Linked DNA regions of Rhodoligotrophos appendicifer. The protein of the gene in region 2 binds, or shares a complex with, the protein of the main gene of each other region. Links are inferred from orthologs where the notes say so. Each region holds a gene or a part of one and is shown on either strand. Other genes may lie near its edges. The genes, in order: rpsJ and nusB.

What was found.
Region 1: the proteins of nusB (region 2) and rpsJ are in contact, whole or in part, in a solved structure (PDB 3D3B), measured with the Escherichia coli proteins. The link is inferred for Rhodoligotrophos appendicifer from one-to-one orthologs.

Annotation. Positions count from the first base shown.
Region 1 is NZ_VHKL01000017.1:15,600-26,809, reverse strand. What follows is about bases 7,646-10,453. They hold rpsJ (30S ribosomal protein S10), read right to left. Parts: upstream 9,300-10,453; coding sequence 8,991-9,299; downstream 7,646-8,990. Other genes in these bases: tuf (elongation factor Tu), read right to left, coding at 9,366-10,453; rplC (50S ribosomal protein L3), read right to left, coding at 8,235-8,963; rplD (50S ribosomal protein L4), read right to left, coding at 7,646-8,223. In the rest of the region: rplO (50S ribosomal protein L15), read right to left, coding at 1-194; rpmD (50S ribosomal protein L30), read right to left, coding at 223-426; rpsE (30S ribosomal protein S5), read right to left, coding at 431-994; rplR (50S ribosomal protein L18), read right to left, coding at 1,024-1,386; rplF (50S ribosomal protein L6), read right to left, coding at 1,401-1,937; rpsH (30S ribosomal protein S8), read right to left, coding at 2,030-2,428; rpsN (30S ribosomal protein S14), read right to left, coding at 2,453-2,758; rplE (50S ribosomal protein L5), read right to left, coding at 2,783-3,361; rplX (50S ribosomal protein L24), read right to left, coding at 3,354-3,671; rplN (50S ribosomal protein L14), read right to left, coding at 3,671-4,039; rpsQ (30S ribosomal protein S17), read right to left, coding at 4,087-4,353; rpmC (50S ribosomal protein L29), read right to left, coding at 4,370-4,570; rplP (50S ribosomal protein L16), read right to left, coding at 4,599-5,015; rpsC (30S ribosomal protein S3), read right to left, coding at 5,042-5,794; rplV (50S ribosomal protein L22), read right to left, coding at 5,794-6,174; rpsS (30S ribosomal protein S19), read right to left, coding at 6,177-6,455; and 5 more genes. UniProt on the Escherichia coli protein: Involved in the binding of tRNA to the ribosomes. Part of the processive rRNA transcription and antitermination complex (rrnTAC). The complex forms an RNA-chaperone ring around the RNA exit tunnel of RNA polymerase (RNAP).
Region 2 is NZ_VHKL01000003.1:122,785-134,069, forward strand. The notes cover bases 3,589-6,471. They hold nusB (transcription antitermination factor NusB), read right to left. Parts: upstream 5,330-6,471; coding sequence 4,847-5,329; downstream 3,589-4,846. Other genes in these bases: FKM97_RS07480 (MFS transporter), read right to left, coding at 3,589-3,765; thiL (thiamine-phosphate kinase), read right to left, coding at 3,826-4,800; ribH (6,7-dimethyl-8-ribityllumazine synthase), read right to left, coding at 5,334-5,771; FKM97_RS07500 (riboflavin synthase), read right to left, coding at 5,805-6,407; ribD (bifunctional diaminohydroxyphosphoribosylaminopyrimidine deaminase/5-amino-6-(5-phosphoribosylamino)uracil reductase RibD), read right to left, coding at 6,435-6,471. Also shown: FKM97_RS07470 (hypothetical protein), read right to left, coding at 1-15; FKM97_RS07475 (sodium-translocating pyrophosphatase), read right to left, coding at 185-2,311; more of FKM97_RS07480, read right to left, coding at 2,551-3,588; more of ribD, read right to left, coding at 6,472-7,571; transcriptional regulator NrdR, read right to left, coding at 7,598-8,080; glyA (serine hydroxymethyltransferase), read right to left, coding at 8,107-9,414; hemA (5-aminolevulinate synthase), read right to left, coding at 9,600-10,814; FKM97_RS07525 (L,D-transpeptidase family protein), read right to left, coding at 11,001-11,285. UniProt on the Escherichia coli protein: Part of the processive rRNA transcription and antitermination complex (rrnTAC). The complex forms an RNA-chaperone ring around the RNA exit tunnel of RNA polymerase (RNAP).

The DNA.
Region 1 (11,210 bases), on a different replicon or contig from region 2:
AAGCCCCGCTTCGGCAGACGGCGATAGATCGGCATCTGGCCGCCTTCGAAACCGTTCACGGCGACGCCAGATCTGGCCTTCTGACCTTTGACACCGTGGCCCGAGGTCTTGCCGAGCCCGGAGCCCATGCCGCGGCCGCGACGCTTCGCGGAATGGCGCGCGCCAGGATTGTCCCTCAGTTCGTTCAGTTTCATCGTTCCAGACCTTTTGGCTCAGCGCCGCTTATTCAACCACGCGGACCAAGTGGCTCACCTTCTTGATCATTCCGCGTACTTCAGGCGTGTCGATCAGAGTCGACTGCCGGTGCATTCTTTTGAGACCCAACCCCAGCAAAGTGTCATGCTGGTCTTTTGGCCGACGGGCGGCGCTACCGATCTGCTCGACTGTCACCGTCGCCTTACCGGTATTGTCTTTAGCCTTCGCCATATTCCTATTCCACCATCGCTGATGCATCGCGGCGTCGAGCGACAATGTCACTCACCTTCTTACCGCGGCGCGAGGCGACCTGACGCGGGCTCATTTCATTCTTGAGCGCATCGAATGTCGCGCGAACCATGTTGTAAGGATTGGAGGTCCCAACAGATTTGGCGACAACGTCCTGCACACCCAGGGTTTCAAACACGGCACGCATCGGACCGCCAGCAATGATACCGGTACCAGGAGGGGCTGCGCGGAGCACTACGCGGCCCGCTCCGTGATGACCCAAAACGTCGTGATGAAGAGTCCGGCCTTCCCGCAACGGAACGCGCAGCATCGTCTTCTTCGCTGTCTCCGTTGCCTTACGAATAGCCTCCGGAACTTCTCGCGCTTTGCCATGGCCGAAGCCGACGCGCCCCTTCTGATCTCCAACCACGACGAGAGCAGCGAAGCCGAACCGACGTCCGCCCTTCACGACTTTAGCCACACGGTTGATGTGCACCAGCTTGTCGACGAACTCGCTGTCGCGATCGTCTCGATCCTTGCGGTCTTCCCGCTGATTGTCTCTCGGCGCCATAACGTTCGTCTGCCTTCGATGATCTCGGATTAGAAGTTCAGGCCGCCTTCGCGCGCGGCATCAGCCAACGCCTTCACACGGCCATGATAGAGATACCCTCCGCGGTCGAAAACCACGTCAGAGACCCCTGCACCTTTCGCACGCTCAGCAATCAACTTGCCAATAGCGCTCGCGGCATCAATACCACCGCCAGTCCTTAGTTGACCCTTCAAGTCGGGATCCAGGCTCGAGGCAGCGGCGAGCGTAACACCCTTCTCATCATCGATGATCTGGGCATAGATATTTTTGTGGGAGCGGAAGACGCTCAGGCGCGGGCGGCCATACGCACGCGCCTTCAGCGCCTTGCGCACCCGCGCCGAGCGGCGCTCCTGTTGGGACAATTTGCCAACCATTTACCAAACTCCCGTTACTTCTTCTTACCTTCCTTGCGGAAGACGGTTTCGCCAGCGTATTTAATGCCTTTACCCTTATAGGGCTCCGGCGGCCTATATTCGCGGATCTCCGCGGCAACCTGACCGACACGCTGCTTATCAATGCCGCTGATGATGATCTCCACCGGACGCGGCGTCTCGATCTTAATCCCCTCCGGCACCGGATATTTTACATCGTGGCTATAGCCAAGCTGCAATTGCAGGACATTGCCCTGAAGTGCAGCGCGATAGCCAACGCCGCTGATCTCAAGCGTCTTCTTGAATCCTTCAGAAACGCCTTCCACCATATTCGCAATCAACGTGCGGCTCATACCCCACATCGCCCGGGCTCGCTTGGAGTCGTCACGGGGATCGACGGTGACCGCGCCATCCTCGCCCATCTTCGCAAGGACCTCTTCCACGAGCACCATTGAAAGCTCACCCCTTGGACCTTTCGCGGACAAGGACCGGCCATCAATAGTGAGTGATACGCCCTTCGGTACGGGGACGGGCTTTTTACCGGTCCTGGACATGGCTCTTTTCCTGCTTCACTTCGGCCTTCCGTTATCCGGGATCTCCGGAAGCTGAGGCTGATCAAAACTGTTCGATGATACGCTGAACCGGCTCAGAAGACGGTGCAGAGCACTTCACCCCCGACATTGCGATCGCGTGCGTCAGAATCGGACATGACACCCTGCGAAGTCGAAAGGATCGAGATACCCAAACCGTTATAGACGGTCGGCATTGTCGTCACTGACGCATAAACGCGGCGGCCCGGGGTCGATACGCGCCTGATCTCATGGATAACCGGCTCGCCATCGAAGTATTTCAGCTCGATTTCGAACTCAGCCTTACCCGTTTCGAATTCAACCTCCGCATATCCACGGATGAAGCCTTCTTGCTCCAGCACGTCCAAGACGCGCTTCCGCAACTTAGAAGCCGGCGTTGTAACCTTCGTCTTGCCGCGCAGCTGAGCATTGCGGATGCGGGTCAACATATCGCCGAGCGGATCATTCACACTCATTTCAAGTTTCTCCAGACTTCCCGCTTACCAGCTCGACTTGACCATGCCGGGAATCGCGCCCTTAGAGGCATAATCCCGCAGCGCGATCCGCGACATCTTCAGTTTGCGGTAGAACGCCCGAGGACGCCCCGTAATCTCACATCGGTTCCGAATGCGTGTCGGAGCCGAGTTACGCGGCAACGCCGCCAGCTTAAGCTGTGCAGCAAACCGTTCCTCGATCGGCGTGGACTTATCCTGCACCAAAGCTTTCAGCCGCTGACGCCGAGCTGAAAACTTCTGGGCAAGCTTCCTGCGCCGCTTGTTGGTCTCGATAGCGCTCTTCTTGGCCATTTGGTCCTCTAGATCTTGGCGTCGTTACGCGGCCTGACGCCGAGCGGGCGCCTGGCGAAAGGGAAAGTCAAAAGCCTCGAGCAGAGCGCGAGCTTCGTCATCGGTGCGAGCAGTCGTACAGATGATCACATCAAGACCCCAAACTCGATCAACCTTATCATAGTTAATCTCTGGGAAAATTATGTGTTCCTTAATGCCCAAGGCATAATTGCCGTTGCCGTCAAAACTCGAAGTTGGCAAGCCACGAAAGTCCCGGACCCGAGGGAGAGCGATCGTTAAAAGACGATCGAAAAACTCATACATTCGGGCCCGACGTAGCGTAACCTTGCCTCCAATGGGCATGCCGTCGCGCACCTTGAAAGTCGCGATCGACTTTCGCGCCTTCGTCACCACAGCCTTCTGGCCAGCGATCAAAGCCAAATCCGCAACCGCGGAACGCACGAGCTTCGTATCGGCCACCGCCTCACCGATGCCCATGTTGAGCACGATCTTGTCGAGCTCAGGAACCTGATGGACGTTGCTGTAAGAAAATTTTTCAGTCAGCTTCGCGCGCACCTCGTCCCGATAATGCTGCTGAAGCCGAGGAATGTAGTTATCAACCATCGATTGTTTCCCCCGACCGCCGTGCGACCCGCACTTTGCTGCCATCATTGAGGATCTTAAATCCAACCCGAGTTGCCTTGCCGTCCTTCGGGTCCTCGAGCGCCAGGTTCGAAACGTGGATTGGCAACTCCTTCGAGATGATGCCACCCTCCTGAGTACCAGTCTGCTTCTGGTGACGCTGAACGCGGTTAACGCCGCGCACCAGAGCGCGATTTTCCACCGGTAGCATCTTCAACACCTCGCCGCGCTTACCCTTATCTTTCCCGGCAAGCACAACGACGTTGTCGCCCTTTTTGATTTTCGCGGCCATCAAAGCACCTCCGGCGCGAGCGAAATGATCTTCATGTGATTCTTAGCCCTCAGCTCACGCGGCACCGGACCAAAAATACGTGTGCCGATCGGCTCGCCCTGATTGTTGATCAAAACGGCTGCATTGCCGTCGAACCGGATCACCGAACCGTCCGAGCGATGAATGTCCTTTGCGGTACGTACGACGACCGCCTTCATGACATTGCCCTTCTTCACCCGGCCGCGCGGGATTGCTTCCTTTACGGAAACAACGATCACATCACCCACATGAGCGTACTTGCGATGCGATCCGCCGAGTACCTTGATGCACTGCACCCGGCGCGCGCCGGAATTGTCGGCTACGTCCAGACTGGTTTGCATCTGTATCATGGCACCACCTTCATTCCTGTCAGCCGTTCGTCATACGACGACAAGCATCATTCTTGTCCCGTAGACCCCGACTGGCCCTGGGAAATATTTTCGATCAGCGTCCAAGTCTTCAACTTCGAGACTGGCTTGCATTCCTGAATGCGCACGACGTCTCCGACCTTTGCGGCACGGTTCTCATCATGGGCATGAAACTTCTTTGACCGCCGAACGGTCTTCTTGAACAGGGGGTGCGTAAAGCGACGCTCGACCTGGACCACAATGGTCTGTTCGTTTTTGTCACTGACGACCACGCCCTGCAGGATGCGTTTTGGCATCGTGTTCTCCCGTCCCTCAGCTTGCCGCTGCCGTGACGCGCTGGCGCTGGATCGTCATGATCCGAGCCACCGTGCGCCGGACATCGCGGATGCGTGCCGTGTTCTCAACCTGGCCTACAGCCCTCTGGAAGCGCAGGTTGAACTGCTCCTTCTTCAGCTTCAGCAATTCGTCCTTGAGCTGATCATCGCTCAGGAGCTTTACGTCAGAGGCCTTCATGGCAAGTCGTTCCTATAGGTCAGTCTGCTTACTGCTCGCCGAAGCGCGCAACGAAGCGAGTATTGATCGGCAATTTGGCCGCCGCGAGTCGCAGTGCTTCTTCAGCAGTCTCTCGGTCGACACCATCGATTTCAAACATGATGCGCCCCGGCTTCACTCTTGCCGCCCAGAACTCAGGTGCACCCTTGCCCTTACCCATACGCACCTCAGTCGGCTTCTTTGAGACCGGCACGTCCGGGAAAATCCGGATCCATACGCGTCCCGCCCGCTTCATGTGGCGTGTAATCGCACGACGGGCGGCCTCGATCTGGCGCGCGGTAATGCGCTCCGGTTCGGTCGCCTTCAAGCCAAAGGCGCCGAAATTCAGTTCGGTGCCGCCCTTGGCCTTACCGTGAATCCGCCCTTTGTGCTGCTTGCGGAATTTTGTGCGTTTTGGCTGCAGCATAATCCTAGATCCTCAACTCAATCGTATCAGCTCGCCGGCTCGCGTCGCGGCTCCCGCCGAGGACGATCACGGTCACGATCACGGTCTCCGCCACTGCGGTTGCCGCTTTCCTGGAACTCCAGAACACGTCGCTCCGAAGCAAAAGGGTCATGCTCAAGGATCTCGCCCTTAAAGATCCAAACCTTGATCCCAATAGTGCCGTAGGCCGTGTGCGCAGTCGCAACGCCGAAATCGATATCGGCACGGAGAGTGTGAAGTGGGACCCGTCCCTCACGATACCACTCAGTGCGTGCGATCTCGGCGCCGCCCAGACGCCCACCGCAAGTTATGCGGATACCCTGAGCACCTAAACGCATTGCCGATTGAACTGCTCGCTTCATCGCCCGGCGGAACGCCACACGGCGCTCCAGCTGTTGAGCGATATTTTCCGCGAGAAGCTGACTGTCCATCTCCGGCTTGCGCACCTCGACGATGTTCAGATGAACATCGGACGTTGTGTATTCGCCGATCTTCTTGCGCAGCTTCTCGATGTCAGCACCCTTTTTGCCAATGACAACACCTGGGCGGGCGGTGTGAATAGTCACGCGGCACTTCTTATGAGGGCGCTCGATCACAACTTTGGAAACCCCTGCCTGCTTGAGGGAGGTCTTCAGAAAGTCCTTGATCTTCAGATCTTCATGCAGCAGCCGAGCGTATTCTCCGCGGTCGGCATACCAGCGTGAGTCCCAGGTGCGATTGATACCCAACCGAAAGCCCGTCGGATTGATCTTCTGACCCATTATGCGGCCTCCTCGACCTGACGCACAACGATTGTGAGCTGGCTGAACGGTTTCGTTATCCGGCCAGCACGACCGCGTGCGCGGGGACTGAACCGCTTCATCACCAGCCCCTTGCCCACGAAGGCCTCCGCCACCACCAAACTGTCGACGTCAAGCGAATGGTTGTTTTCGGCATTCGCGATCGCCGATTGCAGCGTCTTCCTGACATCGTCCGAGATTCGCTTACGCGAAAAGGTCAGTTCGGCCAAAGCGCGATCGACCTTCTTGCCCCGGATCATGGAGGCAACATCATTGAGCTTCTGCGGCGACACCCGCAAAGAGCGGAGAACCGCCTTCGCTTCGGTGTCCTTCAGCACCCGCTCTCTCGAACGCTTGCCCATGGTTACTTCCTCTTTGCCTTGCGATCCGCCGCATGGCCGTAGAACGTGCGGGTCGGCGCAAACTCACCGAATTTGTGACCAACCATCTCTTCGGAGACGTTGACCGGTACGTGCTTCTGGCCGTTATGGACTGCGAATGTCTGGCCCACAAACTGGGGCACGATGGTTGAGCGTCGACTCCAAATCTTGATCGCCTGATTACGACCCGAAGACCGAGCCTCCTCGGCCTTCTTCAAGACGGAGCCGTCGATAAACGGACCTTTCCAAACCGAGCGTGCCACGGCTACCTCTACTTCTTAAGATGACGGCTGCGCAGGATAAACTTCTGCGATGCCTTGTTCATACGGGTCCGCTTGCCTTTGGTCGGCTTTCCCCAGGGGGTCACAGGATGACGACCTCCGGAGGTGCGACCTTCGCCACCGCCATGAGGATGATCCACTGGATTCATGGCGACGCCGCGTGTCACCGGGCGCCAGCCCAGCCAACGGCTCCGACCCGCCTTACCAATCGAGGTATTGGCGTGGTCAGGATTTGACACGGCACCCACAGTGGCGAAGCATTCGCTGCGAACAATGCGGGTTTCACCCGAGCGCAGGCGAAGCTGAGCATAGCCCTGATCGCGACCTACCAGCTGGGCGTATGCTCCCGCCGACCGCGCAATCTGCCCGCCCTTGCCTTCCTTCATCTCGACGTTGTGCACGATCGTTCCGACAGGCATGCTGGCCAGCGGCATTGCATTGCCAGGCTTAACATCGACCTTCGCGCCCGAAACGACGGTGTCACCTTCCTTGAGCCGCTGAGGCGCCAGGATATAGGACTGCTCTCCGTCAGCATAGGTCACGAGTGCAATGAACGCGGACCGGTTTGGATCATACTCGATCCGTTCGACGGTTGCGGACACATCAAACTTCCGGCGCTTAAAATCGATGATGCGATAGGTGCGCTTATGTCCGCCGCCACGATGCCAAGCCGTAATTCGACCGTGATTGTTGCGACCACCGGATTTCGACAGACCCTCCGTCAACGCCTTGACAGGCTTGCCCTTCCAGAGGCCGCTTCGGTCGACAAGCACTAAACCGCGCTGGCCCGGTGTCGTCGGCTTATAGGTTTTCAGTGCCATAGCGCTAAGCCTCTATCCTCAGATGCCGGTCGTGACGTCAATGGATTGGCCCTCTTCGAGGGTCACGATCGCTTTCTTCACGTCGCTCTGCCGGCCGGGCATACCCCGAAACCGCTTCACCTTACCTTTGCGGAGCAGCGTATTCACGGCTTTCACCTTGACGCCAAACAGTGTTTCAACCGCGAGCTTAATCTCGGGTTTCGACGCCGTCCGCGCCACGTTGAACATCACTTGATTGTGCTCGGAGACCAATGTCGACTTCTCGGTGATCACCGGGCTAACAATCACATCATAAAGCTTCGGGTTGGTCATTTAAACCGCTCCTCAAGAGCCTCGATCGCGGCCTTGGTCAAAACCAACTGCTTGCAGCGGAGCACGTCATAAACGTTGATGCCTTGGACAGGCAGCACGTCGATCCCATGCACGTTCCGTGCGGCAAGCCCAAAATTCACATCAATCTCTGTGCCACCGATAATCAGCGCATGCTTAAGGCCAAGCTTCTCAAACGAAGCCAATATCGACTTCGTTTTGGCTTCGCCAGAGACGGCCTGGTCGATAACAATTACTTCCTCGGCCCGTGCCTTGGATGACAGCGCATACTTCAGAGCCAAGGCTCGTACTTTCTTCGGCAGATCATGGGCATGATCGCGTGAAACTGGTCCGAAAGCCTTACCACCCCCACGAAAGACACCGACCTTCTTGCTGCCATGCCGCGCGCGGCCTGTGCCCTTCTGCTTGTAGATCTTTGCCGTCGAGTAGGCCACTTCCCCCCGGTCCTTGGCCTTGTGGGTCCCCGCGCGTCGCTTTGCGAGCTGCCAGTTCACCATGCGGTGAAGAATATCTGCACGCGGCTCAAGACCGAAAATATGGTCGGCAAGCTCTACCGATCCTGCGTCCTCGGCATCGAGAGTTTTGACATCAATCTTCATCTCGAACACCTTCAACCTTGTGTCTCAGGCGCCGCTTCAGCAGCAGACGCCGGAGCTTCGGTACCATTCTTCCGGAAAGCACCCGGAAAAGGCACATTCTCTGGAAGCTTCCGCTTCACAGCATCCGAAAGATAGATCCAGCCCCCTTTTGAACCGGGGATCGAGCCCTTGACCATAATGAGACCACGGTCGGTATCGGTCTTGACCACCTGCAAATTCTGCGTGGTAACTTTTTCCGCACCCATGTGCCCGGCCATCTTTTTGTTCTTGAACACCTTGCCCGGGTCTTGACGGTTTCCCGTGGACCCGTGGCTGCGGTGCGAAACCGAGACGCCGTGGGTGGCCCGGAGACCGCCAAAATTGTGGCGCTTCATCACGCCTGCAAAGCCTTTGCCGATGGAGATCCCAGCCGCATCAACGAACTGGCCAGCAACGAAGTGATCTGCCGTGAGCTCGGATCCCACCTCGATGAGGTTGTCGGGAGTCACCCGGAACTCGGCGACCTTCCGTTTCGGCTCGACTTGAACAGCCGCAAAAAAGCCACGCTCAGCTTTCGTTACCCGCTTCACCTTGGCAGTGCCGACACCCAACTGGAGCGCCGTGTAGCCGTCCTTCTCCTCGGTGCGGTGCGCTACAACTTGACAGTTGTCGAGCTTCAAAACCGTCACCGGGATATTTCGGCCATCCTCGGTATAGATGCGGGTCATACCCAGCTTCTGCGCGATGACACCTGACCGCATCGCTTTGGTCCTTTCGCTAAAGAGCGCTTAAAGCTTAATTTCGACGTCAACACCGGCCGCCAGGTCGAGCTTCATCAAAGCGTCGACGGTCTGGGGGGTCGGGTCCACGATGTCCAGAAGCCGCTTATGGGTGCGGATCTCAAACTGCTCTCGGCTTTTCTTGTCCACATGCGGAGAGCGATTGACCGTGAACCGCTCGATTTGTGTCGGCAGCGGGATCGGACCACGAACCTGAGCGCCCGTGCGCTTAGCTGTGTTCACGATCTCACGCGTCGACGTATCGAGAATTCGATGGTCAAACGCTTTGAGCCGGATGCGGATATTCTGCCTTTGCATAGTCCTGGACCCACGAATTCGGTGGCTTGGACGGAACTTCCCGCCAAGCCGCCGACTGGATTAAAATTACTCGACGATGGTGGCGACGACACCGGCGCCGACGGTTCGGCCGCCTTCACGGATGGCGAAGCGCAGCTTCTCTTCCATGGCGATGGGTGTGATCAGTTCCACGTTCATCGACACGTTGTCGCCGGGCATCACCATTTCGACACCTTCGGGAAGCGTCACCACGCCTGTCACGTCCGTCGTGCGGAAATAGAATTGCGGCCGGTAGTTGGTGAAGAACGGCGTATGACGGCCCCCCTCCTCCTTCGTCAAAATATAGGCTTCCGCCGTGAACTTCTTATGCGGCTTCACCGTGCCCGGCTTGCACAGAACCTGGCCCCGCTCCACCATCTCACGGTCCACGCCACGCAGAAGAGCGCCAACATTGTCGCCCGCCTCGCCCTGATCCAGCAGCTTGCGGAACATCTCGACACCCGTCACCGTCGTCTTGCGCGTGTCCTTGATCCCGACGATCTCAACTTCCTCGCCAACCTTCACAACGCCACGCTCAATACGACCCGTCACAACCGTGCCGCGGCCCGAAATCGAGAACACATCTTCAATCGGCATCAGGAACGGCTGGTCCTTCGGACGCTCAGGCTGCGGAATATATTCATCCACCGCCGCCATCAGCTTCAAAATCGAATCACGCCCCATGCCGCCGGGATCGCGATCCTCCAACGCCGCCAGTGCAGAACCCTGCACAATCGGAATGTCGTCGCCCGGGAAATCATACTTCGAAAGAAGCTCCCGAACCTCCATCTCAACCAGCTCAAGAAGCTCAGGATCGTCCACCTGGTCAACCTTGTTCAGATAGACCACCAGCGCCGGAACACCCACCTGCCGCGCAAGAAGAATATGCTCGCGCGTCTGGGGCATCGGGCCATCCGCCGCCGAAACCACCAAAATCGCCCCATCCATCTGCGCCGCACCCGTGATCATGTTCTTCACATAATCCGCATGCCCAGGACAATCCACATGCGCATAGTGACGGTTCGCCGTCTCATACTCCACATGGCTCGTCGAAATCGTGATCCCGCGCGCCTTCTCCTCAGGAGCCTTGTCAATCTGATCATAGGCCGTGAACGTCGCACCGCCCGTCTCGGCCAAAACCTTCGTAATCGCCGCCGTCAAAGACGTCTTGCCATGATCAACATGACCAATCGTCCCTATGTTGCAATGCGGCTTCGACCGATCGAACTTCTGCTTGCCCATCTCAACTCTCCAAGAGAACTGGCGAAAACGCCGTTGTCTCGATGCCCTTTCGGGCCGTTCACTTCTGTCGCTGACCGTTCAGATCAAGCGTATTTCGCAACCACTTCATCAGACACGGCCTTCGGCACGTCCGCATAGTGATCGAATGTCATCGTGTATTGCGCACGTCCCTGGGACATTGACCGCAGGTTGTTCACGTAACCGAACATGTTCGCCAGCGGCACCATGGCCGTAATAACCTGAACCACGCCACGCCCTTCAGATCCCTGGATCTGTCCCCGACGAGAATTCAAATCGCCAATCACGTCGCCCATATAGTCGTCCGGCGTCACCACCTCGACCCGCATAATTGGCTCAAGCAGCTTGGCACCGGCCTTTTGCGCCGCTTCGCGAAATGCAGCTCGGCCGGCGATTTCGAAAGCCATGACGCTTGAGTCCACGTCGTGATAGGCCCCATCGATCAGGCTGGCCTTCAGATCAAGCATCGGAAATCCAGCGAGCACGCCAGTCTCCACAACGCTCTTGATCCCCTTTTCAACGCCGGGAACATACTCTTTCGGAACCGAACCGCCGACGACTTTGCTCTCGAAGGAAAACCCGGCCCCCTGCTCGGCTGGTTCGATGACAATCTTCACGCGCGCAAACTGTCCA
Region 2 (11,285 bases):
GGAAGTCATGGCCATGAGCGCACACCTTTCGCAACAGGGTTCAATAGCCAGCAGCATGAAATAAATCCGTTGTTACAACCTTAACGTTCATAGAGTCGCGAACGCATCAGCATCACCGCACTGAAACAAAAACCCCCGCGGGGAAATCCCGCGGGGGTCTGAATGACGCCGAGCAGCCTGTGGCTTATGCGCTGTGCGCCAGAACGGCCAGCAGCAGCAAGGCAACGATGTTGGTGATCTTGATCATCGGATTGACCGCCGGACCCGCCGTATCTTTGTACGGATCTCCGACTGTATCGCCCGTCACCGCCGCCTTATGGGCTTCCGAGCCCTTGCCGCCGTAATGCCCGTCCTCGATGTACTTCTTGGCATTGTCCCAGGCGCCGCCCCCAGCTGTCATGGAGATGGCCACGAACAGGCCGGTCACGATGACGCCCAGCAGCATCGCGCCTACAGTTGAGAACGCCGCGTTCTTGCCTGCGATCGCGTTGATCACGAAATAGACCACGATCGGCGACAGCACCGGCAGCAGCGACGGCACGATCATCTCCTTGATCGCCGCCTTGGTCAAAAGGTCGACCGCGGCCTTGTAGTCCGGCCGGTCCTTGCCCTGCATGATGCCTGGCTTTTCGCGGAACTGCCTGCGCACCTCCTCCACGATTGCGCCTGCCGCGCGGCCCACTGCCGTCATGGCGATGCCGCCGAACAGATAGGGCAACAGGCCCCCGAGCAGCAGCCCCACCACCACATAAGGGTTGGAGAGCGAGAATGTAATTTCGCCGACGTCTCGGAAATACGGATACTGCTCGGCATTGGCCGTGAAAAACTGCAGATCCTGGGTATAGGCGGCAAACAGCACCAGCGCACCGAGACCGGCCGAGCTGATGGCGTAGCCCTTGGTCACGGCTTTCGTTGTATTTCCCACCGCATCAAGAGCATCCGTTGTCTTGCGCACATCGGCCGGCAAATCCGCCATTTCGGCGATGCCGCCGGCATTGTCGGTCACCGGTCCGAAGGCATCCAAGGCCACTACGAGCCCTGCCAGTGATAGCATTGTCGTGACCGCGATTGCGATCCCGAACAGTCCAGCCAAGCTGTAGGTGACGATGATGGCGCCGATGATGACCAGCGCCGGCAGCGCCGTGGCCTCCAGCGAGATCGCCAGACCCTGGATCACATTAGTGCCATGCCCCGAGACCGAGGCCTTGGCGATCGACTTCACCGGCCGATAATTGGTGCCGGTGTAATATTCCGTGATCACGATGATGAGCGCGGTGACGACGAGGCCCGCGGCGCCGCACCAGAAGAGGTCAAGACCGGTGAAAGTCACCCCGCCGGCAGTCATCTCGGTGGACATGCCCACCATATAGGCGGTGATCGGCCAGAGCGCGATCAGCGACAGGACGCCGGTGACGATGATGCCTTTGTAGAGGGCTCCCATGATCGACTGGCTGGATCCGAGTTTCACGAAGAATGTTCCGATGATCGAGGTGATCACGCAGACACCCGCGATGGCCAGGGGATAGACCATGGCCGCGGTCGACATTGCCGTCCCGGCGAAATAGATCGATGCCAGCACCATGGTGGCGACGATGGTCACCGCGTAAGTCTCGAACAGATCCGCTGCCATGCCCGCGCAGTCGCCGACATTGTCGCCGACATTGTCGGCGATCGTGGCCGGATTGCGTGGATCATCCTCCGGAATGCCGGCTTCGACCTTGCCCACGAGATCGCCACCCACATCCGCACCCTTGGTGAAGATGCCGCCACCGAGCCGCGCGAAGATCGAGATCAGCGAGGCGCCAAATCCGAGGGCGACCAGGGCATCGATGACCAATCGGTCGCCTGGCGCATAGCCGGCAAACTGCGTGAGCACCATGAAGTAGACGGCAACCGCCAGCAGCGCGAGCCCGGCAACCAGCAGCCCCGTGACAGCGCCGGCCCGAAAGGCGATGCTGAGGCCAGAGGCAAGGCTGACGCTGGCGGCTTGCGCGGTGCGGACATTCGCCCGGACCGACACCAACATTCCGATATACCCCGCAGCGCCGGAGAGCACCGCGCCGACGAGAAAGCCGACCGCCACCAGCAGGCCGAGCAACCAGGCGACAATGATGAAAATCACCACGCCGACGATGGCAATGGTCGTGTACTGCCGGGCCAGATAGGCCATGGCGCCTTCTTGGATCGCGCCCGCGATCTCGCGCATGCGGGCATTGCCCGCATCCGCAGCCATCACCGATTGGATGGCCCAGACCCCATAGACGATCGACAGCGCCCCGCAGGCGATGATCAGCCAGATTTCGAGACTCATAATTATTTTCCTGAGGTTCCCTAGATTTCCCCTCCGCCTGATAAGCTCCGGAACGAAAGCCCGCGGGCGAGCTGCCCGTGTTTACCTGGCACTGAGTGCGCGGATGATCGCCGAATTTCCTATGGCGACGCAACACTTATGGAATTGCGATGAACTCTTTTTCGAAAATCTTCGGGAACCGGGACCGAATGGAGGGCTGGAGGAGGCACTGAGTGCCTCGAAAAGCGGCGGCCGGCGCCTCATTGCACTTCCCGGCCGACCCCGCGCCCATGTGATTTCTTCAACCAGAACAGCATCGCCAGCACCACCAGAACCATGGGAAAAATGGCCAGATTGACGGCCGTCCATCCTAAGCTGCTGAGCAGTTTTCCAGACGAGAGCGAGGCAATGGCGACGGTAGTGAACACGGCGAAGTCGTTGACCGCCTGCACCTTGTTCTTTTCCTCCGAGCGATAGCAGTCGGTCACCATGGTGGTGGCGCCGACAAAACCGAAATTCCAGCCGACCCCCAGGAGAATCAGTCCCACGGTGAAATGTCCCATGCCGATTCCGCTCACGCCGGTGGTGGCCGCAGCCGTGAGCAGCAGCATGCCGGCGGTCATCACACGCGGTGCGCCGAAGCGGTTGATCAGATGGCCGGTGAAGAAACTTGGCACATACATCGCCAGTACATGCCATTGGATGACAAAGGCGGCAGCGTTGAAGCTAAGGCCGCATCCGACCATGGCGATAGGGGTAGAAGTCATGACGAAGTTCATCATGCCGTAACTCATCATACCGGCGACGATTGCCGCGATCAGCCGCGGCTGCCTGAGCAAGGTGCTCAGGGGACGGCCGCTTCCCATGCTGTGGCTCGTCTTCACGTGCGGAATGTTGATGAGGCTTAGAATTCCCATGGCGAGGATGGTGAGCCCGGCACTGGCCACGAAGCAGCCGGCAAACAGCACGGGCGCAAACAGGTCCCGCGTTGCCATCACCAGGAACGGCCCGATAAAGGCGGAGGCGACCCCGCCGATCATCACCCACGAGATGGCCTTGGCCTTGAATGATTCGCGCGCCGTATCGACGACCGCGAAGCGATAGTACTGACCGAAGGCTTGGTAGCTTCCACAGAGCAGAGTCGCGATGCAGAACATCTCGAAGCTCTGCACCAGGATCGCATAGGCCGCGAGCAGAGCACCACCCAGGCCGATCAGCGCCCCGAGCAGGAACCCCGGCCGTCGTCCTATTTTGCCCATGAGCAGCGACGCCGGGACGGTGCTCAGCGCCGTTCCGATGACGAATGTCGAAGCCGGCAGTGTGGCAAGGCCCTGATCGCTTGCAAGCATGCTGCCGACAAGGCCCGCATTGGTGATAAGGATGACAGTGCTGGACGAATAGAGCGCCTGCGCCACCGCCAGGAGGAACGCGTTTCGCCGCGCGGCGGCATCGGTGGTTGGCTGTACGGAATTCATCGGCCGGACACTAATCCTAGCGATATCCGCAGGGAAGCAAGAAGCGACGTCTCGCCGCCTCTATTTGAAGTGGCTGTAGGAGCCCTGCGCAAAATGCAGCACTTCGCCCTGGGCGCCGATGAGTTGCGGTGGTGTTGTCCCGGGGACCAAGTCGCCGATGGCCGTGACCTTGACACCGGCGTTGTCAGCCGCGGCCTCGAAATGATCAGCATCCTCCGGCGGAACGCTGCACAGGATCTCGTAGTCGTCGCCCCCCGTGAGACAGGTCTCCAACAGGCCCGGAGTCTTGCTAATGAGCCGGGTGGCCGTTTGGCCGAGGGGGATCCGCTGGGCATCGATCCGTGCAGTGAGACCGGATGCCCAGCACAGCAGACCGAGATCTCCCACCAGCCCATCTGAAACGTCCATCGCCGCGTGAGCGTGTGCTAACAGTGCAGGCACAAGATCGACCCTTGGCTCCGGCAACCAGTAGCGTCGCCGCAGATCATCGTCATCCGTCTCGATCCGGCCCTGGAGAGCGGCAAGTCCGAGGGCGCTGTCGCCGATGGTGCCGGAGACATAGACGATGTCGCCTGCCCTTCCCCCGCCGCGGCGCAGAATGCGGCCCTGGGGCACGTCACCGAAGGCGGTGACGGTCAACGTTAGCGGCCCCGGTGTCGCCACCGTGTCGCCGCCCATCAGCGTGCATCCGAATCGCGACTGATCCTCGGCCAGTCCGTCAGCAAAGCGCTGAATCCACGCTTCATCCTGGTCTTCGCTGAGAGCGATCGCCAGTACATAGCCGCGAGCTTTCGCCCCTTTCGCCGCGAGATCCGAAAGATTGACCCTGAGCGCCTTCTTGGCGACCAGTAAGGGATCGTCTGTCGACAGGAAATGCACGTCTGCCACTAGGCTGTCGACGGTGATGACCACGTCCATGCCTGGTTTCGGGGCATAGGATGCGGCGTCATCCTTGAGACCCGCCGCTCCGTCATCGCCCTCAGCCAGCGGAGCAAACACTCTCTGGATGAGCGCCTGCTCCCGCGACAGGGTCATGGGCGCCTCGCGACCCGCGTCGTCTCCACCGGTCCGTTGCCCCGGCTCATCCGAATTCTTTCTCCCGAGCGCTGCGGCCAAGCCGATCCAGCACCCCGTTGACGAGACGGGGTTCGTCGGTGCCGAAGAAGGCGTGCGTGACCTGGACATATTCGTTGATCACGACCCGCACCGGCACGTCGCGCCGCGATGTCAGCTCGTAGGCGGCGGCGCGCAATATGGCGCGCAAGGTGGCGTCGAGCCGATTGAGCGCCCATCCCTCCGCGAGCACCGCATTGATCATGGGATCAATTGTCAACTGTTCACGAAGCACTCCGGTCACCAAGTCGCGGAGAAATGGAAAATCCGCCTCGCCGCATTGCCCGCCTTCGAAATCCTCCCCCAGTCGCGTGGAGCCGAACTCGGCCAGCACATCGGCGAGTTCGGAATGGGCCACGTCCATCTGATAGAGAGCCTGTACCGCCCCCAACCGTGCTGCCGTACGCGGCATCAAGGTCTTGTCGCGGGTCGTTTGTGCCGGTTCGCTCATCATTCTAACCTTGCAGCTCGGCCCTCAGCCGCGCCATGTGGATCGCAGCCATCGCGGCCGCGCCTCCCTTGTTCAACTCGCCCACGCGCGCCCGGGCCCAGGCTTGCTCGTCGTCTTCCACGGTCAGGATGCCATTGGCGATGGCCAGCCCCCGATTGACCGAGAGATCCATCAGCGCCCGCGCCGATTCATTGGCGACGATGTCAAAATGATGGGTTTCCCCGCGGATTACGCAGCCCAGCGCGACATAGCCGTCAAAGGCCTGCCGCCGTCCGTTCTCTACATAAGCGATGATGGCTGGAATTTCGAGCGCTCCCGGGACGGTGACGAGCTCATATTCGCCCCCCTCTGCCTCGATGGCGGCGACAGCGCCGCGCACCATCTCGTCTAGCAACTCATCGTAAAAGCGCGCCTCGATGATCAGAATGCGCGGAAAGGCCATGGGAAACATCCGTCGGGTTGCGCGGCCTGGGATCTAGGCCGTCTCGTTAAGGCGGGCCACATAGCGCGCCATGGTATCGATCTCAATATTCACTTTATCGCCGGCGGTGATCTGTCCCCAGGTGGTGACCTCTTGCGTATGGGGGATGATATTGACGCCGAACAGGGACCCGTCGACCTCGTTCACCGTCAGCGAAGTTCCATCCAGGCAAACGGATCCCTTTGGAGCGATGAAGCGCGCTAGAGCGTCGGGTGCGCGGAACCGGAAGCGCATGGACCCGCCCTCGGGTTCACGTCCGACCACCGCAGCCATGCCGTCCGCATGGCCCGTGACGAGATGACCTCCCAGCTCGTCACCTATCCGCAGCGCGCGTTCCAGGTTGATCCGCGTGCCGATGCGCCATTGGCCCAGCGTCGTCACATCCAGCGTCTCCTTGGACGCCTGCACGACGAAATAGCTGCGGTCCATCTGATAGGGACCGGTTTCGATCACCGTGAGGCAAACGCCCGAGCAGGCGATCGAGGCTCCTAGCGCGATGGTGGCGGGGTCATAATGACAGGCGATGGTCAGGCGCCGGTCGCCCGCATCCTCTTGAGCGACCAATTCGCCGATATCGCTTACGATGCCTGTGAACATGGGATGCCTTCAAACGAGCCGATGGTGTTAGCCGGATGTCGCGGCCGCCCTCACATAAACCGTCAGCCGGTCTTCACCAAACCATTCTTCCTCGTTAAGCGCGAAGCGCGCAGACTCGGTAATGCTTTTGATGGGTGTCCCGCCCAGCGCATCGACGGCCTCGTCCCCCAGTTCCTTCCGGGAGGTGAACAGGGCCACCTCATCCACCAGATCGGCGGCAAGCAGGCCGGCTGCGATCTGCGCGCCGCCTTCCACCATCACCCGGCCCACGCCACGGTCGCCAAGCGTCGCCAGAGCTCGTCCGAGATCGACTCTTCGCCCCTTGCCTTCGCCGCAAACCAGGATCTCGACACCTGCCGAAAGCAGCGTCTCGGCCTCCCAATTGTCGGGCTCGCGCGCGCTGAGAATCCACACGGGAGTTTTGCGTGCTGTGGTGGCCAGCACCGATCTGGGCGGAATAAGTCCTTCGGAGGCCACCACCGCCCGGATGGGTGACCGATCGCCCAGTCCTGGCAGACGACAGGTGAGCGCCGGATTGTCGATGAGGATCGTGTTGCGACCGACGAGGATAACGTCGGATTCGGCGCGCATCAGGTGGCTGCGCGCCCGTGCTGCCTCGCCGGTGATCGTGGTGGAAACCCCAGGCTGAGCCGCAATTTTTCCGTCCGCCGAGACGGCGAGTTTGAGAATCATGTGGGGCCGCCCCAGTGTCATGCGGGTGAGGAATCCGACCATGTCCTGGCGCGCCTCAGCCGCCATCACCCCGGTGACGACCGAAATGCCCGCCTCCTGCAGCATGGCATGCCCCCGTCCCGAGACCCGCGGGTCGGGATCGACACAGGTTGTGACGACGCGAGCAACTCCCGCCTCTGCCAGTCCTTTTGCGCAGGGCGGTGTCTTGCCGTAATGGGCACAGGGCTCCAGGGTCACATAGGCCGTAGCGCCTCGCGCCTTCTCGCCGGCATGTTCCAGAGCGACCTGCTCGGCATGGGGGCGCCCACCGCGCCCGGTCCAGCCCACAGCGATGATCTGTGGCGGCGTAAAGCTTTCGTCCACGATCAGGCAACCGACCGCTGGATTGGGACCGGTATTGCCGATGTTGCGACGACCCAGGCGCAGGGCCAAAGTCATGAAATGAGCGTCATAGGGACGAATCTCGGTCATGGGCGAGCTTCCAGCAGGCTTTCGGCTCATTCCCGGTTCTCGTCGACCGGCCGCTCCCCATCCCCGGACAATTCCCCGAGCAGCTCCTCGAAATCCTTGGCCTCGCGGAAGTTCTTATAGACCGAGGCGAAGCGGACATAGGCGACGTCGTCAAGCGCCTTCAGCGCCTCCATGACGAGCTTGCCGACCGTTTCGGAGCGAACCTCGTTTTCACCGAGGCTCTCGAGGCGGCGCACGATGCCGCTGGTCATGCGTTCGACCCGATCTGGGTCGACCGGCCTTTTCCTGAGGGCGATCTGCAGCGATCGAACCAGCTTGTCCCGCTCGAACGGCACCCGTCGGCCCGAACGCTTCAGCACCATGAGCTCGCGCAGCTGCACCCGCTCGAACGTCGTAAAGCGCCCCCCGCAATCGGGACACGATCTGCGTCTTCGGATGGCCGAATTGTCCTCGGTCGGGCGCGAATCCTTCACTTGCGTGTCGGTGTTCCCGCAATAGGGACAGCGCATCCCTTCCCGCCTTTCCGCTGATCGTGTCAGCTATAGATCGGAAACCGACCGGTGAGTTCGAGGACCTTTTGCTTCACTGCGGCCTCAACCTGCCCGTTCCCCTGCTCGCCATTGCGCACGAGCCCGTCGAGCACTTCCACGATCATCTCACCCACATGGCGAAATTCTGCAACCCCGAAACCGCGCGTCGTGCAGGCGGGCGTCCCCAGGCGGATGCCGGAGGTGATGGTGGGCTTCTCTGGATCGAAGGGCACGCCGTTCTTGTTGCAGGTGATGTTGGCTCGACCCAGGGCCGCCTCGGCATCCTTGCCCGTGAGCTTCTTCGGCCGCAGGTCCACGAGCATGAGATGCGTGTCCGTACCGCCCGAGACGATGTCGAATCCCGCCTCGGCGATCACCGCGGCGAGAGCCTTGGCATTGTCGGCGACGGCTTGGATATAGTCTTTATAGTCCGGCCGCAGCGCTTCGCCGAAGGCCACGGCCTTGGCGGCGATCACATGCATCAAAGGTCCGCCTTGGAGGCCAGGAAACACCGCGGAATTGATTTTCTTCGCCAGGCCCTCGTCATTGGTCAACACCATACCGCCGCGCGGTCCGCGCAACGTCTTGTGTGTCGTCGTCGTCGCGACATGGGCATGGGGGAAAGGGCTCGGATGGATGCCGGCCGCGACGAGACCCGCGAAATGGGCCATGTCGACCATGAAGTATGCGCCAACCATGTCGGCGATTTCGCGAAAGCGCTTGAAGTCGATGATCCGGGGATAGGCCGAGCCTCCCGTGATGATGAGCTTCGGCTTGTGCTCACGCGCAAGCCTTTCGACCTCCTCGAAATCGATCTGATGCGTATCTTGGCGCACGCCATACTGGACGGCGTTGAACCACTTGCCAGACTGGTTCGGCGCCGCGCCATGGGTCAGGTGTCCACCCGCCGCCAGGCTCAAGCCCAGAAAAGTGTCGCCCGGCTGCAGCAGAGAGAAGAATACTGTTTGGTTCGCCTGTGCTCCCGAATGCGGCTGCACATTGGCGAAGCCGCAGCCGAACAGCTCCTTGGCGCGCTCGATCGCCAGGGTCTCGGCGACATCCACATACTGACAGCCGCCATAATACCGCCGGCCCGGATAGCCTTCCGCATATTTATTGGTGAGCACGGAGCCCTGAGCCTCGAGCACAGCCTTGGAGACGATGTTCTCCGAAGCGATGAGTTCGATCTCATGCTGCTGGCGACTGAGCTCCTGAGAGATCGCTGCAGCGATCTCTGGATCCTGCTCGGCGACGCTCCCATGAAAAAAAGCCTCTTCGACGGCGCGGGCTTCGCGACGGGCTGAACTGGACATGGGCCGAATTTCCTATGGTCTGCAGGATGGAAACTGTGGATCGCCACTTAGCACAGGACGCCCCGGCGTCAAAGCCATGCTGCTCAACCGGGGCCCCTCGGGTCACCTTCCCGGAGAGGCTGCTGCAGAAAGCGCGAGGGGCGCAGATGCACAGCCTACCAGGTCATCCGCCGGGCGGTGCCGCCTCAGGCGGCGCGGTCGAGAGCCAACCGCTGCCAGAGCATGTCGATAGCTACGACCACTGCGGCGATGTCTTCGTCCTTATGCAGGGGCGAGGGCGTCAGGCGGAGCCGTTCCGTGCCCCGCGGTACGGTCGGATAGTTGATCGGTTGCACATAGATCGCAAACTCATCCATCAACTGGTCGGTCAGTTGCTTGCATCGGGAGGGATCGCCCACCATCACCGGCACGATGTGGCTCGGCGTCTCCATCACCGGTAATCCGCGCTCTCTAAGCGCTGCCTTGAGCTGCCGAGCGCGCCTTTGATGCTGCCGGCGCTCCTCCTGCGAGCCCTTGAGATGCCGGATGCTCGCTACGGCCCCGGCCGCGAGAACCGGCGCCAGTGAGGTCGTGAATATGAATCCCGGCGCATGACAACGAATGGCGTCGATGATCTCGGCCGAGGCAGCGATATAGCCGCCCATCAGGCCGAACGCCTTCGCCAGCGTGCCCTCGAAGATGTCGATCCGATCCAGCAATGCCTCGCGCTCCGCGATCCCGCCGCCCCGCGGCCCGTAAAGGCCGACCGCATGCACTTCGTCGAGATAGGTCAGCGCCCCATGCTGCTTGGCGACGTCGCAGATCTCAGCGATGGGCGAGATGTCGCCATCCATGGAATAGACGGATTCGAACGCCACGATCTTGGGCCGGGACGGGTCGAGAAGTCTCAGGCGTCGGTCCAGATCGGCCACGTCATTATGGCGAAAGATCTGCTTGTCCGATCGCCCCTGGCGGATCCCTTCGATCATCGAAGCATGATTGAGTTCATCCGACAGGATGACGCAGTTCGGCAGCAGGCGTGCGAGCGTCGACAGTGCAGCCTCATTGGCCATATAGCCGGAATTGAACAGCAACGCGGCGTCTTTGCCATGCAAATTCGCAAGCTCGGCTTCAAGTTCCACATGGTAGCGCGTGGTGCCGGAGATGTTGCGCGTGCCGCCTGAGCCGGCTCCGGCGGCATCGATGGCTTCATGCATGGCCCCGATGACTTTCGGATGTTGGCCCATGCCGAGATAGTCATTAGAGCACCAGATGGTGACTTCGCGCATCCCGTCCGAACTGTAGCAGTGCGCTTTGGGGAAACGGCCGCGGATGCGCTTGAGGTCCGCGAATTCTCGATAACGACCCTCGCCTTTTAGACGGGACACTGCGGATGCGAAATGGGCGCTGTAATCGACCATGAGCCTCTCGAGGAGTGGTTCGTTTTGCGGCCGCCCTGGGGCTTTGCCGCGCGATGCCCCCTGCACCTAGCACAGGCGGCTTGAAGGGTCATGGCCAGTAATGACGCAGATTGGGCACCAGCGTGTGAAAACGAAAAAAGGCGACGCCTTGATGACGTTGCCCTTTTTGCTGCTGCTCGCGGCAGATTACTGCGAATATTGATTGATCTGGCGGTTCGACGAGCTTTCGCGGCGCCAGGCGTCGCGCGCACCGCCCACCGGCGCCTGACCTGGCGCGGAAACGGCGATCGGTGCCGGCTGTCCATAAGCGGCCGATTGCTGCTGCGGCGGGGCCTCGGCAACCTTGCCCAGGGGCTCTGGCTGTCCGCTGACAAAGCCGATACCGTCCAGCTGATAGATGTCGGGACGGAAATTGACGTAACCCTCAGGCGTCGCCCACGCGGTCATGTAAACCATGCGCACGGCTACCGT